DNA from 2 places in the Stenotrophomonas sp. STEN021 genome. Region 1 is predicted to be linked to the other one. Evidence: predicted binding sites of a transcription regulator. Region 1 holds the regulator's gene; the other holds the start of a gene.

Evidence for each region. Region 1 encodes FliA, which starts transcription of late flagellar genes. Its sites were predicted from a motif close to TAAAGTTTNNCNNNCNNNGGCCGATAA; they were not measured.
Region 2: a site for FliA is predicted at 3,921-3,947, ahead of ACVOL0_RS09840 (methyl-accepting chemotaxis protein). Genes of this name have one in related genera too.

What each region holds. Positions count from the first base shown of each region.
Region 1 covers NZ_JBRREH010000027.1:4,631-10,615, reverse strand. The annotation lists gene flhA (flagellar biosynthesis protein FlhA) at 1-441, shown strand, start outside; gene flhF (flagellar biosynthesis GTPase FlhF) at 594-2,402, shown strand; gene ACVOL0_RS07850 (MinD/ParA family ATP-binding protein) at 2,389-3,273, shown strand; gene ACVOL0_RS07845 (RNA polymerase sigma factor FliA) at 3,270-4,019, shown strand; gene cheY (chemotaxis response regulator CheY) at 4,033-4,425, shown strand; gene ACVOL0_RS07835 (protein phosphatase CheZ) at 4,425-5,045, shown strand; gene ACVOL0_RS07830 (chemotaxis protein CheA) at 5,049-5,985, shown strand, end outside.
Region 2 covers NZ_JBRREH010000036.1:26,114-32,098, forward strand. The annotation lists gene ACVOL0_RS09825 (protein-glutamate methylesterase/protein-glutamine glutaminase) at 1-258, opposite strand, end outside; gene cheD (chemoreceptor glutamine deamidase CheD) at 255-854, opposite strand; gene ACVOL0_RS09835 (CheR family methyltransferase) at 851-1,696, opposite strand; gene ACVOL0_RS09840 (methyl-accepting chemotaxis protein) at 1,710-3,869, opposite strand; gene ACVOL0_RS09845 (methyl-accepting chemotaxis protein) at 4,229-5,985, opposite strand, start outside.

The DNA of each region.
Region 1 (5,985 bases):
GTCGAACGCATCCCGATCCGCCAGCTGCGCAAGATCGCCGAAGCGCTGGTCGAAGCCGCACCGGTCACCCAGGACGCCGCCGCGCTTACCGCCTCGGTACGCAATGCGCTGGGTCGCTTCATCGTGCAGGAAATCGCCGGTTCCTCGCCGGAGCTGCCGGTGTTCACCCTCAACCCGCAATTGGAACGCGTCTTGCAGGAGTCAACACAAGGCAATGGCGCCGCACTGGAACCTGGTCTCGCCGAACGCCTCCACCAAAGCCTTGCCGATTGCGTCGGCAAGCAGGAGGCCCGCAACGAGCCGGCTGTAGTGCTGGTACCGGCCCCGGTCCGCGCCGCGCTGGCGCGCCTGGTCCGCCACAGCGTTCCCTCGCTGTCGGTCCTGGCCTACAGCGAAGTGCCGGAAGACAAACGCCTGAAACTGGTCGGCACGATCAGCTGAGGCAGCCCGAAAGCCGTCACCGACAGCAATGCCGGTGACGGAAACCAGACACCTGCTGCACCGCACCCATTCCGCAAGAAGGAGCCCGCCACGCCATGTTCGACATCGCCAACGCCACTCCTTCGCCGCAGCCCCACTCCCGGTACCAAAGCATGAAGATCAAACGTTTCGTCGCCGCTGACATGCGCACCGCCATGAACCTCGTGCGCAAGGAACACGGCCCCGATGCCGTGATCCTGTCCAACCGCCGGATCGAGGAAGGTGTGGAGATCGTGGCTGCTGCGCACTACGACGAAACCGCAGTGAAGCAGGCGCTGGAAGCCAGCCGCCCGGCACCGCCGGCAGCGGCCAAGCCGCGCAGCGCCGCCGAAGCCATCATGGCCGCAATGACCCGCCGCAAGGCACCGGAGCCGGAACCGGTTACCGCCACCACCTCGGCGGTCGCCGCGCTGGCACGCTCGGCGGTTGGCGCCACTGGCCGTTCCATAGACAACAGCATCGAGCTTGCACCGGGCAGCCGCTTCGCCGGCCTGCTCAAGTCCGCCGAGGTTGAACCGGTGGCGGCGCGCGCGCCTGCGCCTCGGACCTTCTTCGCCACCCAGCCAGCCAGCGCCGATGAGCTGCCGGTAGTGCCGGCTTTCCGTCCCGTCGGCAGTGCGGCGGCCATCGCCCCCCTGGCCGCTGCACCGGCTGTTGCCCAGCAAGCCAGCTTTGCCGATGCCATTGCTGCCGTCACCATCGCGCCGCCGGCGCCGGCGGAGCGCGCACGTTTTGCCATCGACCCGCCGCTGGCTGAGACGGAGCCGACCCAGCCGCAGGCAGCCATTGCCGCGACCATCCCCGCAATTCCCGCTGCGCCGGTGCTCACCGTCGCCGCTACGACACCTGCAATCGAGCCGGCCGCGCCGATCGCTGCCGCGATCGCTCCGTTCGCGGCCCCGCAGCCGGTTGAAGGTCCGGTCGTCGCCGCCATCGAAACCGCCACACCGACAACTGTCGCCAGCAGCGCAGCGGTCAGCCCGGTCATCACCAGTCCAGCAGTCATCGCCCGCGATGACGAGCAGCTCAGCCAGCTGCGTCAGGAAGTGGCCGGCATGCGCCATCTGATCGAGCGCGAGATGAACCGCTTCACCGATGAGCGCCTGCGCGGCAGCGCCGTACGCGCCAATGCCTTGGACCTGATGGACGAGTACGGCTTCGACGCCGGCCTGGCCCGCGATGTCGCCACCCAGATTCCGGCCGATATCGACCCCAGCCGCGCCCGTGGACTGATGCTGGGGCTGATCTCCAAAAAACTGCCGATCGCCCCGGTCGATCCGATGGAGACCGGTGGCGTGATCGCCCTGGTCGGCCCCACCGGCGCTGGCAAGACCACCACCATCGCCAAGCTGGCCTCGCGCTTCGCCGAAGCCCACGCCGCCCGCGACGTGGCCCTGGTCACCACCGACACCCAGCGCATTGGCGCGCGTGAGCAGCTGTACGGCTTCGGCCGCCAGCTCGGCATCGCCGTGCACGAGGCCAATAGCAGCACCGACCTGAACCAGCTGCTGCAGAAGCTGGCCGACTACAAGCTGGTGCTGATCGACACCGCCGGTCTGGGCCAGCGCGACCGCGCTCTCACTGCCCAGCTGCAGTGGCTGCGGGCAGCCGGTCAGATCCGCACCCTGCTGGTGCTGCCCGCCAACACGGCCTTCCAGGACATGGACGAAGTGGTCCGTCGCTTCAGCGCCGCCAACCCGCAGGGCGTGGTGCTGACCAAGCTGGACGAGACCGGCCGCTTCGGCTCGGCGCTGTCGGTAGCGGTCGATCACCGCCTGCCGATCACCTGGGTGACCGACGGCCAGGACGTTCCGGAAGACCTTTATCGGGCCTCTGCCGCAAATCTCGTACTTCGCCTTGAAGATTTGCGCCGCGCGGCCGATATGCCCTGCAACACGGAGTTGAACGATGCAGTCGCGTGAGTACGCCAAGCTGACCAACACCTTCCCCCTGTCGGCTACCCGGCACGAACCGGCTGGTCCGGTACGCACCATCGCGGTGACTGGCGGCAAGGGCGGTGTAGGTAAAACCAATGTCTCGGCCAACCTGGCCGTGGCACTGGCAGGCATGGGCAAACGTACCCTGCTGCTGGATGCCGACCTGGGCCTGGCCAACATCGATGTGGTGCTCGGCCTGCAGCCCAAGCACACCCTGGCCGACCTGGTCGCCGGGCGCGCCACGCTGGACGAAGTGATCATGGAAGGCCCGAACGGTGTGCTGGTGGTGCCGGCCGCCTCGGGCCGTCGGCACATGGCCGAGTTGCAGCCGGCCGAGCATGTCGGCTTGGTCAACGTTTTCTCCGAGCTCGAACGCGAGCTCGACGTGATGATCATCGATACCGCCGCTGGCATCACCGACAGCGTGCTGACCTTCTGCCAGGCCGCCCAGGACACCGTGGTGGTGGTCTGCGACGAACCCGCCTCGATCACCGACGCCTATGCATTGATCAAGGTGCTCTCGCGCGAGCGCGGCGTGGACCGTATCCAGGTCGTCGCCAACATGGTCCGCGACCCAAACGAAGGCCGCGCCCTGTATGAAAAGCTGGTACGGGTCTGCGAGAAGTTCCTGATCGACGTTTCACTGAACTACCTGGGCTGCGTGCCGCAGGACGACTGGTTGCGCCTGTCGGTGCAGCGTCAGCAGCCGGTGGTCAAGCTCTATCCTTCCGCGCCGGCTTCGCTGGCCATCAACGAAATCGCCCGTCGCACCGCGCGCTGGCAAGCCCCAACCGCCCCGCGCGGCGGCGTTGAATTCTTCCTGGAACGCATCATCCAGCAGAAGGTGAAGGCATGAACAATGCAGCCGCCCAATACCGTGAAGTCCAGCGCAGCGCGGCCAATGACTGCATCGCCCGCCACGCCGACCTGGTACGCCGCATCGCCCATCATCTGGCTGCGCGCCTGCCGGCCAGCGTCGAGGTCGATGACCTGATCCAGGCCGGCATGATGGGCCTGATCGAGGCCTCGCGCAGCTATGACGCCGAACAGGGCGCCTCGTTCGAAACCTATGCATCGATCCGCATCCGCGGTTCGATGATCGACGAGATCCGCCGCGGCGACTGGGTGCCGCGTTCGGTGCACCGCCGCGCCCGCGACGCCGCCGCCACCATCCGCAGGCTTGAGCAGAGCAGCGGCCGTGCGGCCAGCGCCAGCGAAGTGGCCGAGGCGATGGACCTGCCACTGCCTGAGTACATGCGTCTGGTCGAAGACGCATCGCGCGGCCAGGTGCTGAGCCTGGAGTCGCGCATCGAAGACCAGGGCGAGCTGGACACCCCGACCACCGGCGGCCCCAACCCGCAACAAGTGCTGGAACGCAGCCAGTTCGGCGCCGAGCTGGGCAAGGCCATCGCCCAATTGCCCGAGCGCGAGCAGCTGGTGCTGTCGCTGTATTACGAGCAGGAATTGAACCTGAAGGAAATTGGCGCGGTATTGGGCGTAAGCGAATCCCGCGTCTGTCAGATCCACGGCCAGGCCACGCTGCGTCTGCGTGGCCGACTGAAGATTTTCGAGGCGGCCGACGCCGGGCTCGAAGAACCATGAAGAGGAAAGTCTTTTGAACAAGAACATGCGCATCCTGATCGTTGACGACTTCTCGACGATGCGCCGCATCGTCAAGAACCTGCTCGGCGATCTGGGCTTCACCAATACCGCCGAAGCCGAGGACGGGCATGCCGCGCTGTCGATGCTGCAGACGCAGTCGTTCGATTTCGTCGTCACCGATTGGAACATGCCGGTGATGACCGGCATCGAGCTGCTCAAGGCAATCCGCAACGATGCCAAGCTCAAGACCCTGCCGGTGCTGATGGTTACCGCCGAAGCCAAGCGCGAACAGATCATCGAGGCTGCACAGAGCGGCGTGAACGGCTACATCATCAAGCCGTTCACTGCGCAGACGCTGGAAGAGAAACTCGGCAAGATTTTCGAACGCCTGGCAGCGAGCGCCTGATGAACCAGCTCGGCGAAGCATTGAGCGACAAATCGGCCCTGGTGCAGCGCCTGCAGGACGCACTGGCAGCACTGGAAAGCGGCGATGAAGCCGGTTGGCGCCGGGAAATCGATGCGCTGGCGGCATTGCGTGCGCAGCCAATGATGTCCGGGCTGGGCCGTCTTGCACGCGAACTGGGCCAGGCACTGGGCGAGCTGCCCAGCGTTCCCAGCGAAGCCGGCGAGCTGGATGATGCCTGCGCGCGCTTGGACCACGTGGTGCAGATGACCGAGCAGGCCACCCATCGCACCCTGGATCTGGCCGAAGAATGCCGCGCACTGACCGAGCGCCTGCGTGCGGACGGGCTCAATGCCGAACAGGGCGAGATCCTCGAACGCATCCGCCACAACCTCACCGAAGTCGCCCTGACCCAGAGCTACCAGGACCTCACCGGGCAGATCATCCGCCGCGTGGTTGGCATCGTCCGCCGCGTGCATGAAGGGTTTGGTGCGCTTGGTCTGCCGCCGCCGGAAGAAGATGCACGCAACCAGGGCCTGGCTGGCCCGGCCGTCAATGGCCTGGACCGCCACGCCGTGTCCCAGGTGGACGCAGACGACCTGCTCTCGGACCTGGGGCTGTAAATCATGAGTGCTTTTGCCGACGACATCGCCGCCGACTTCATCCTTGAAGCGCAGGAGATCCTGGATCGCCTCGGCGAGCAGCTGGTGACGCTGGAACAGGCACCGCATGACAGTGAGCAGCTCAACGCCGTATTCCGCGGTTTCCACACCCTCAAAGGCGGCGCCGGTTTTCTGGCGATCCACCCGATGGTGGAACTGTGCCATGCGGCCGAAGAAACCCTGGGCATGGCCCGCGCCGGCAAAGCCGAACTGCTGGCGCACCATTTCGACGCCGCCCAGCAATCGCTGGACTGGCTGCAGGCCATGCTTGATGCCGTGTCTTCGGGTACTGAACCGGAGCACGCACCTGCTGCGCTGATCGCCCAGTTCGACGTTGGCGCCGCACCTGTGGTTGCCGTCGCACAACCGGCCGCTGCATCTGCAGGTGACAGCGACCTGATCAGCGAAGACGAATTCGAAGCCCTGCTCAACGAACTTCACGGCAGCGGCACACCCGGTGCCCAGCCGATGGCTGCGACGAAGGCCGACGATGACCTGATCGACGAAGACGAATTCGAAGCCCTGCTCGACAAGTTGCATGGCGGCGCTGCGCCCGGCGCTGTCGCTGTGCAGGCCATTGCTGCCGCTACGCCCAAGCCCAAGCCGGCAGCACCCGCGGCCGCCCCCCGCCCCGCCACCAGCGCAGCCAAGCCGGCCGCGGCAAAAGCCACCGAGCCCGAGCACACCGTGCGCGTGGACACCAAGCGGCTGGACGCCATCGTCAACCTGATCGGCGAACTTGTGTTGGCACGCAACCGGCTCAAGACCCTGCGCACGCGCCTGAAGGATGAAGAACTGGACCGCGCAGTCTCCACCCTGGACATCGCCACCGCACGCCTGCAGTCGGCGGTGATGCGGACCCGCATGCAACCGGTCGGCAAGGTGTTCTCGCGTTTCCCCA
Region 2 (5,985 bases), on a different contig from region 1:
CGACACCATAACCACCGGCATCGGGTGCAGTCGCATCAGGTTTTCCAGGAAGGCCAGGCCGTCCATGCGCGGCATTTCGACATCCAGGGTCAGCACGTCGGGGTTGAGCCGCTTGATCTTTTCACGTGCGAGCAGCGGATCGGCAGCAGTGCCGACCACCTCGATGGCCGGGTCAGCGGCGAGGATCTCGGTCAGCACCTGGCGAACAAGCGCAGAGTCGTCGACGATCAAAACCCGGCAGGGCGCCTGCAACATCATTCAAACAACTCCACGCCACCACTGACCGGGGTATGCGAAAGACGGGCGCGGACGGCAGTTTCGGTGGCGACCACTTCGGCATCGTGCGCGTGTGGCAAGCGCTGCACCACCACCCGGCCGGTGATGGGGAAGAACCAGATCTTGCGCGGATGGATACCGCATAGATCTTCAGCAACAATCGGGATGTGCTCCGCACGAAGGTATTGGCGCACGAACTCCGCATTGCGGGTGCCTACCGGGTTGCTGGTGAAGCCCTTGAGTACGTTGGCGCCGCCGAAGACCTTGGCTTCCAGGCGCTTGCGATGGGCACCACGCTTGAGCAGGTCGTTGATAAGCAGTTCCATCGCGTAGCTGCCGTAACGCGCGGGGGCACCGTCGCCGATGTTGCCTTCCGGCAGCAGGAAGTGATTCATGCCGCCGATGCCCAGGAGGGGGTCGCGGATGCAGGCCGCCACGCAGGAGCCGAGGATGGTGGTCAGCGCGGTATCGTCGTCCACGACCAGATACTGGGTTGGCAACAGCTTGGCGGCAATCGTCTGGAAACGCGTGTCGCGGTAGCGCATCACCTCATCGGGGTAGTGCTGGGGGTTCTTCATGCGCCATTCCTGCGGCTGCGGCGGTACAAAGTGCGCCCGCAGGGCTGGATCAGGTCAGCGGCATGCAGATAGTTTTCGGAATGACCGGTGTACAGCAGGCTTTCCTCATCCATGTGCTGGACCAGACGTGACAGGATGCCGCGCTGGGTCGGCTTGTCGAAGTAGATCATCACGTTGCGGCAGAACAGTGCGTCGAATGGTCCACCTACGTCGTAGCGGCTGGACAGCAGGTTGAGTGGGCGAAACTCGATCAAAGCGCGCAATGCCGGCACCACCCGGCACTTTCCCTCGTTGGGACCACTGCCACGTTGAAAGTAGCGCCGCTTCATTGCAGGGTCCAGGCCGGCGATACGGTCCACCGCGTAGACGCCCTGGCTGGCGGTGGCCAGCACCTGGGTATCGACATCGGTGGCGATGATGCGCACCGGCGGGGTCATCGAAGAGAACGCTTCGCAGGCGGTGATGGCCATGGAGTAGGGCTCTTCGCCGGTGGAGGCCGCACATGACCATAGCTTCAGTGGCGCGCGCACGGCGCGTATCTGCAGCTCCTCACGCAGCTTGTCGAAATGGTGCGGTTCGCGGAAGAACGAGGTGAGATTGGTGGTCAGGGCATTGGTGAAGGCCTGCCACTCCTCGCCGCCATGCTGTTCCAGCTGGTCCAGGTAGTCTTTGAACGAGTGCAGGCCCAGGGTGCGCAGCCGCCGCGACAGACGGCCGTAGACCATGTCGCGCTTTGCGGGTGCCAAGGCAATGCCCGCCCGTGCATGGATCAGTTCGCAGACGCGGCGGAAGTCGCGGTCGTTGAACTCGAAGTCACGCTGGTTGCTGTGCAGATCGATCATGGGGACGGTTCGCTCAGCTGGCCAGTGCCAGCACCTGCGGCTGTTGGGCCGCAGCTGGCTGGGCGCTCAGCTGGAACACGGCGACCGCCTGGTCGAGCAGATTGGCCTGCTCTTCCATTGCGCGGGCTGCAGCGGTGGCTTCTTCCACCAGCGCGGCGTTCTGCTGAGTGGTTTCGTCCATCTGCATGACAGTCTGGTTGACCTGTTCGATGCCGGCAGACTGTTCCTGCGAAGCGGCTGAGATCTCGGCCATGATATCGGTGACGCGCTGTACCGCAGTAACGATTTCGCCCATCGTGCTGCCCGCCTGCTGCACCAGTTGCGAGCCTTCGTCCACGCGCCCGACCGAGTCCTCGATAAGTGATTTGATTTCCTTGGCGGCACCGGCCGAACGCTGTGCAAGCGTACGTACCTCAGCGGCAACCACCGCAAAGCCGCGGCCTTGTTCTCCTGCGCGTGCAGCTTCAACTGCTGCGTTCAGGGCCAGGATGTTGGTCTGGAAGGCGATACCATCGATCACGCTGATGATGTCGGCAATACGACGCGAGGACTGCTGGATCTGGCCCATGGTGGTGACGACTTCCTCCACCACCTGGCCGCCACGCGACGCTACCGTGGCGGCACCAATGGCGAACTGGTTGGCCTGGCGGGCCGATTCGGCATTCTGGCGGACGGTGGAGGTCAGTTCCTCCATTGACGCGGCCGTCTCTTCAAGATTGGCAGCCTGCATTTCGGTGCGGCGCGAGAGGTCGGCATTGCCCGTGGCGATTTCGCCAGCAGCAAGATTGATGCTGTCTGCGGACTGCTGGATGCCTGAGACAATGCCGGCCAGCTGGGTGACGGTACTGTTGGCATCTTCGCGCATGCGCGCGAATACCCCCTGGGCGTCCCCGCTAAGGGTGACGGTGAGGTCACCGTCGGCAAGCGCCTGCAGCAGGCGCGATACTTCGCCCAGATTGGCGTCGCTGACCTGCATCATGGTGTTCAAGGAGCGCACCATCGCGTGGAAGTCGTGTTCGAAGCGTTCCTCATCGCCACGTTGGCTGAAATCACCGGCGGCTGCCGCGCTGCCGAGTCGTTTGATTTCACTGTTGATGGCGGCCAGGTTGTTCTTGATCGCAGCCATGGTCTCGGTGATGACCCGCTTGTCACCCGGCAACAACGGCATGTCCTGGCTGAGGTCGCCAACGGCGTAACGCTGTGCCAGGGCGATCACCTGCATCTTGACGTCGATATGGCTGCTCACCAACACGTTGGTCTCTTCCACCATCACGCCATAGGCACCCGGGAAGTGGCTGGCGTCGATGCGATAGCCGATCATGCCAGCCTCGTGCTGGCGCGCCATTTCGGCCTGCGCGGCAATCACAGCGCGCAGCTGCTCCTGCATATGCGCCATGCTGCTGAGCAGCTGGCCGGTTTCGTCCTTGCTTGGCGCTGCAAAGCGGTTGTCCATGCGGCCGTTTGCGATGGCGGTGGCCACGGCGGTGGCATTGCGTAGCGGCAGCACGATGCGATTGCCGATGATCCAGCTCAACGCCACCACCAGCAGCACCAGCACGCCACCGGTCACGGTCATGATGGCGGTGAACTTCAGGGCCTGTGCCTGCAGATCGTCCATGTACACGCCGCTGGAGATCACCCAGTTCCATGGCTTGTACATTCCAGCATAGGCAAGCTTGCCGACCACCCCGTCTTTACCCGGCTTGGCCCAACTATAGGCAACGTAACCGCCGCCCTTGCGCGCGGCTTCAACCTGCTCGTAGTACAGGCGTATCCCGTCCTGGTCACGGAAATCCTGCATGTCCTTGCCTACCAGGTCCGCGCGGAATGGGTGCATCAACATCACGTAGTTGCTGTTGTAGATGTTGAAGTAGTTGACATCGCCATCGGAGCGCATCTTCTCTAGGGCGGCCATCGCGTACTTCTGGGCGTCATCCAGTGGCATCGCGCCGGCCTCGGCTTCCTTGGCATAGTGATCCAGAACGCCGTAGCTCATTTCCACCTGGGCGCGCAGCGCTTGCTTGCGGGTTTCGTACAGGTCCAGGTACTGCATGCGGGCTGCGATAACCGATAGCGCGATGACGCCAATCACGATCAGCACCGTCAGCAGGTTCAGCTTGCGCCTGACCGAGATATTGGAAATGTAGGTATTCCAGAGCGAGGAGATATTCATCGAATCTGCCATCAACCTTGCGGTATCAGCACTGCGTGAGGGGTTACCGGGTTATCGGCCGCAGGGCGCATGAGTTGAGTGGTTTGACAGGGCCGTGTGACAAGGGGCGTGAAGCTGTTCACTTGCCTGCGGTGAGATGGGGAATGCGGTTTGTTGGTGTTGTGGGAGCTGTGTCGGTTGCGAAGCTGGTGATACTTGAGCTTTCGCCATGCATGCCATCTGATGGCGTCCCTGCCTCGCGGCCTACGCAGCTCCCACAAAGGCAAAAAAAAATCCGATGCCAGGGGGCTGGCATCGGATTCCAGGTTGCTCAACGACTGCGCTGGACGGCTTGCAGCCCAGGTCGTTGATGGTGTCGCTTAGAACTCCTGCCAGTCCGAATCGGCCAGTTCGGCTACCGCGGCCCGGGCGGCGGTGCGGCGGCGCGGTGCGGGTGCCGGCGCCGGGCTTGCAGGGCGGGGCGCTGGCTCACGCGAGGCTTTCGAGGTGGCGGTCTCGATGACACCCTCCTCCAGCTGGAACACAGAGACCACGTTGGCCAGATGCGCGGCCTGCTCTTCCATCGAACGGGCAGACGCGGTGGCTTCTTCCACCAATGCGGCGTTCTGCTGCGTGGTTTCGTCCATCTGCACGATGGTCTGGTTGACCTGTTCAATGCCGGCGCTCTGCTCCTGCGAGGCAGCGGAGATCTCGGCCATGATGTCGGTCACGCGCTGTACCGAGGCGACAATCTCGCCCATGGTGGTGCCGGCCTTGCGGACCAGAGCCGAACCATCGGCCACCTTGCCCACGGAGTCGTCGATCAAGCCCTTGATCTCCTTGGCTGCACCTGCCGAACGCTGTGCCAGCGTACGCACTTCCGAGGCAACCACGGCAAAGCCGCGGCCCTGCTCGCCAGCACGAGCGGCTTCCACCGCTGCGTTCAAGGCCAGGATATTGGTCTGGAAGGCGATGCCGTCGATCACCGAGATGATCTCGGCGATCTTGCGCGAGGACTGCTCGATCTGGGTCATGGTGGTCACCACCTGGCTGACCACATCGCCACCCTGCGATGCCACCGAGGCGGCACCGATGGCAAGTTGGTTAGCTTGGCGTGCCGATTCCGCGTTCTGGCGCACGGTGGAGGTAAGTTCCTCCATCGAAGCAGCGGTTTCTTCCAGGTTGGCAGCCTGCTGTTCGGTACGGCGCGACAGGTCGTTGTTGCCTGCGGCAATTTCGGTAGCGGCCGAGTTGATCGAAACCGAGGATTGCTTGATGCGTCCAACAATGCCGGTCAATTGCTCGGCGGTGGCGTTGGCATCGTCACGCATGGTGGCGAACACGCCCTGGTAGTCGCCATGCATGCGTACTGTCAGGTCGCCGCGCGACAGTGCCGACAGCAATGCGGAGATCTGTTCCAGGCTGCTGGCATTGGCGTCGAGCAGGCCATTGATCTGGCTGGCCAGCTGCAGGAAGAAGCCATCCTTGTCGGCCGTGCCGATGCGGCCGCTCAGGTCACCAGCGGCGGCTGCCTCGATGATGCGTGCCACTTCCTTCTCGACCTGTGCCTCGGTGCTGCGGTCGCGCCACTCCACGACGTGACCCACGGGAACGTTGTTGTCGTCGCGGATCACCGAGATGGTCTGTGCAAACTCGGCGTCGCCAAAGCGCATTTCACGCTTGAAAACGCCGTTCTTGTCCAGCGCTTCCAGTACCTTGCCGTCCACTTCACCGCGGTACTCAAGCGCAGTCACCGGCTGGCCGACCAGCGGCTTGCTGGCGTCGAACTGGCTGAGCGCGCCGGCGATCTGCTCATGATGCTCGGTGAGCTTGTCGAGCAGGGCGCGGTTGGCGTAAACGATCTCCAGTTCGTTGTTGGTCAGGAATACGCCGGTGGACGAGTAATCAAGTGCGGTACGGATGCGCAGGTTCTCGTTGGCGATGACCTGCTCGCGTTCGATGCGATCGCGCAGGTCGCGCTGCATGCGCTGCATGGCGCGCAACAGGTCGCCTACTTCGTCGGCGCGGGACACGTCGATGGTGCCGTCCAGCTTGCCGCTCGCCACTTCATTGGCCACATCCACGGCACCACGCATTGCGTTGACCAGCGAGCGGGCGAACAGCCAGATCAGTGCCA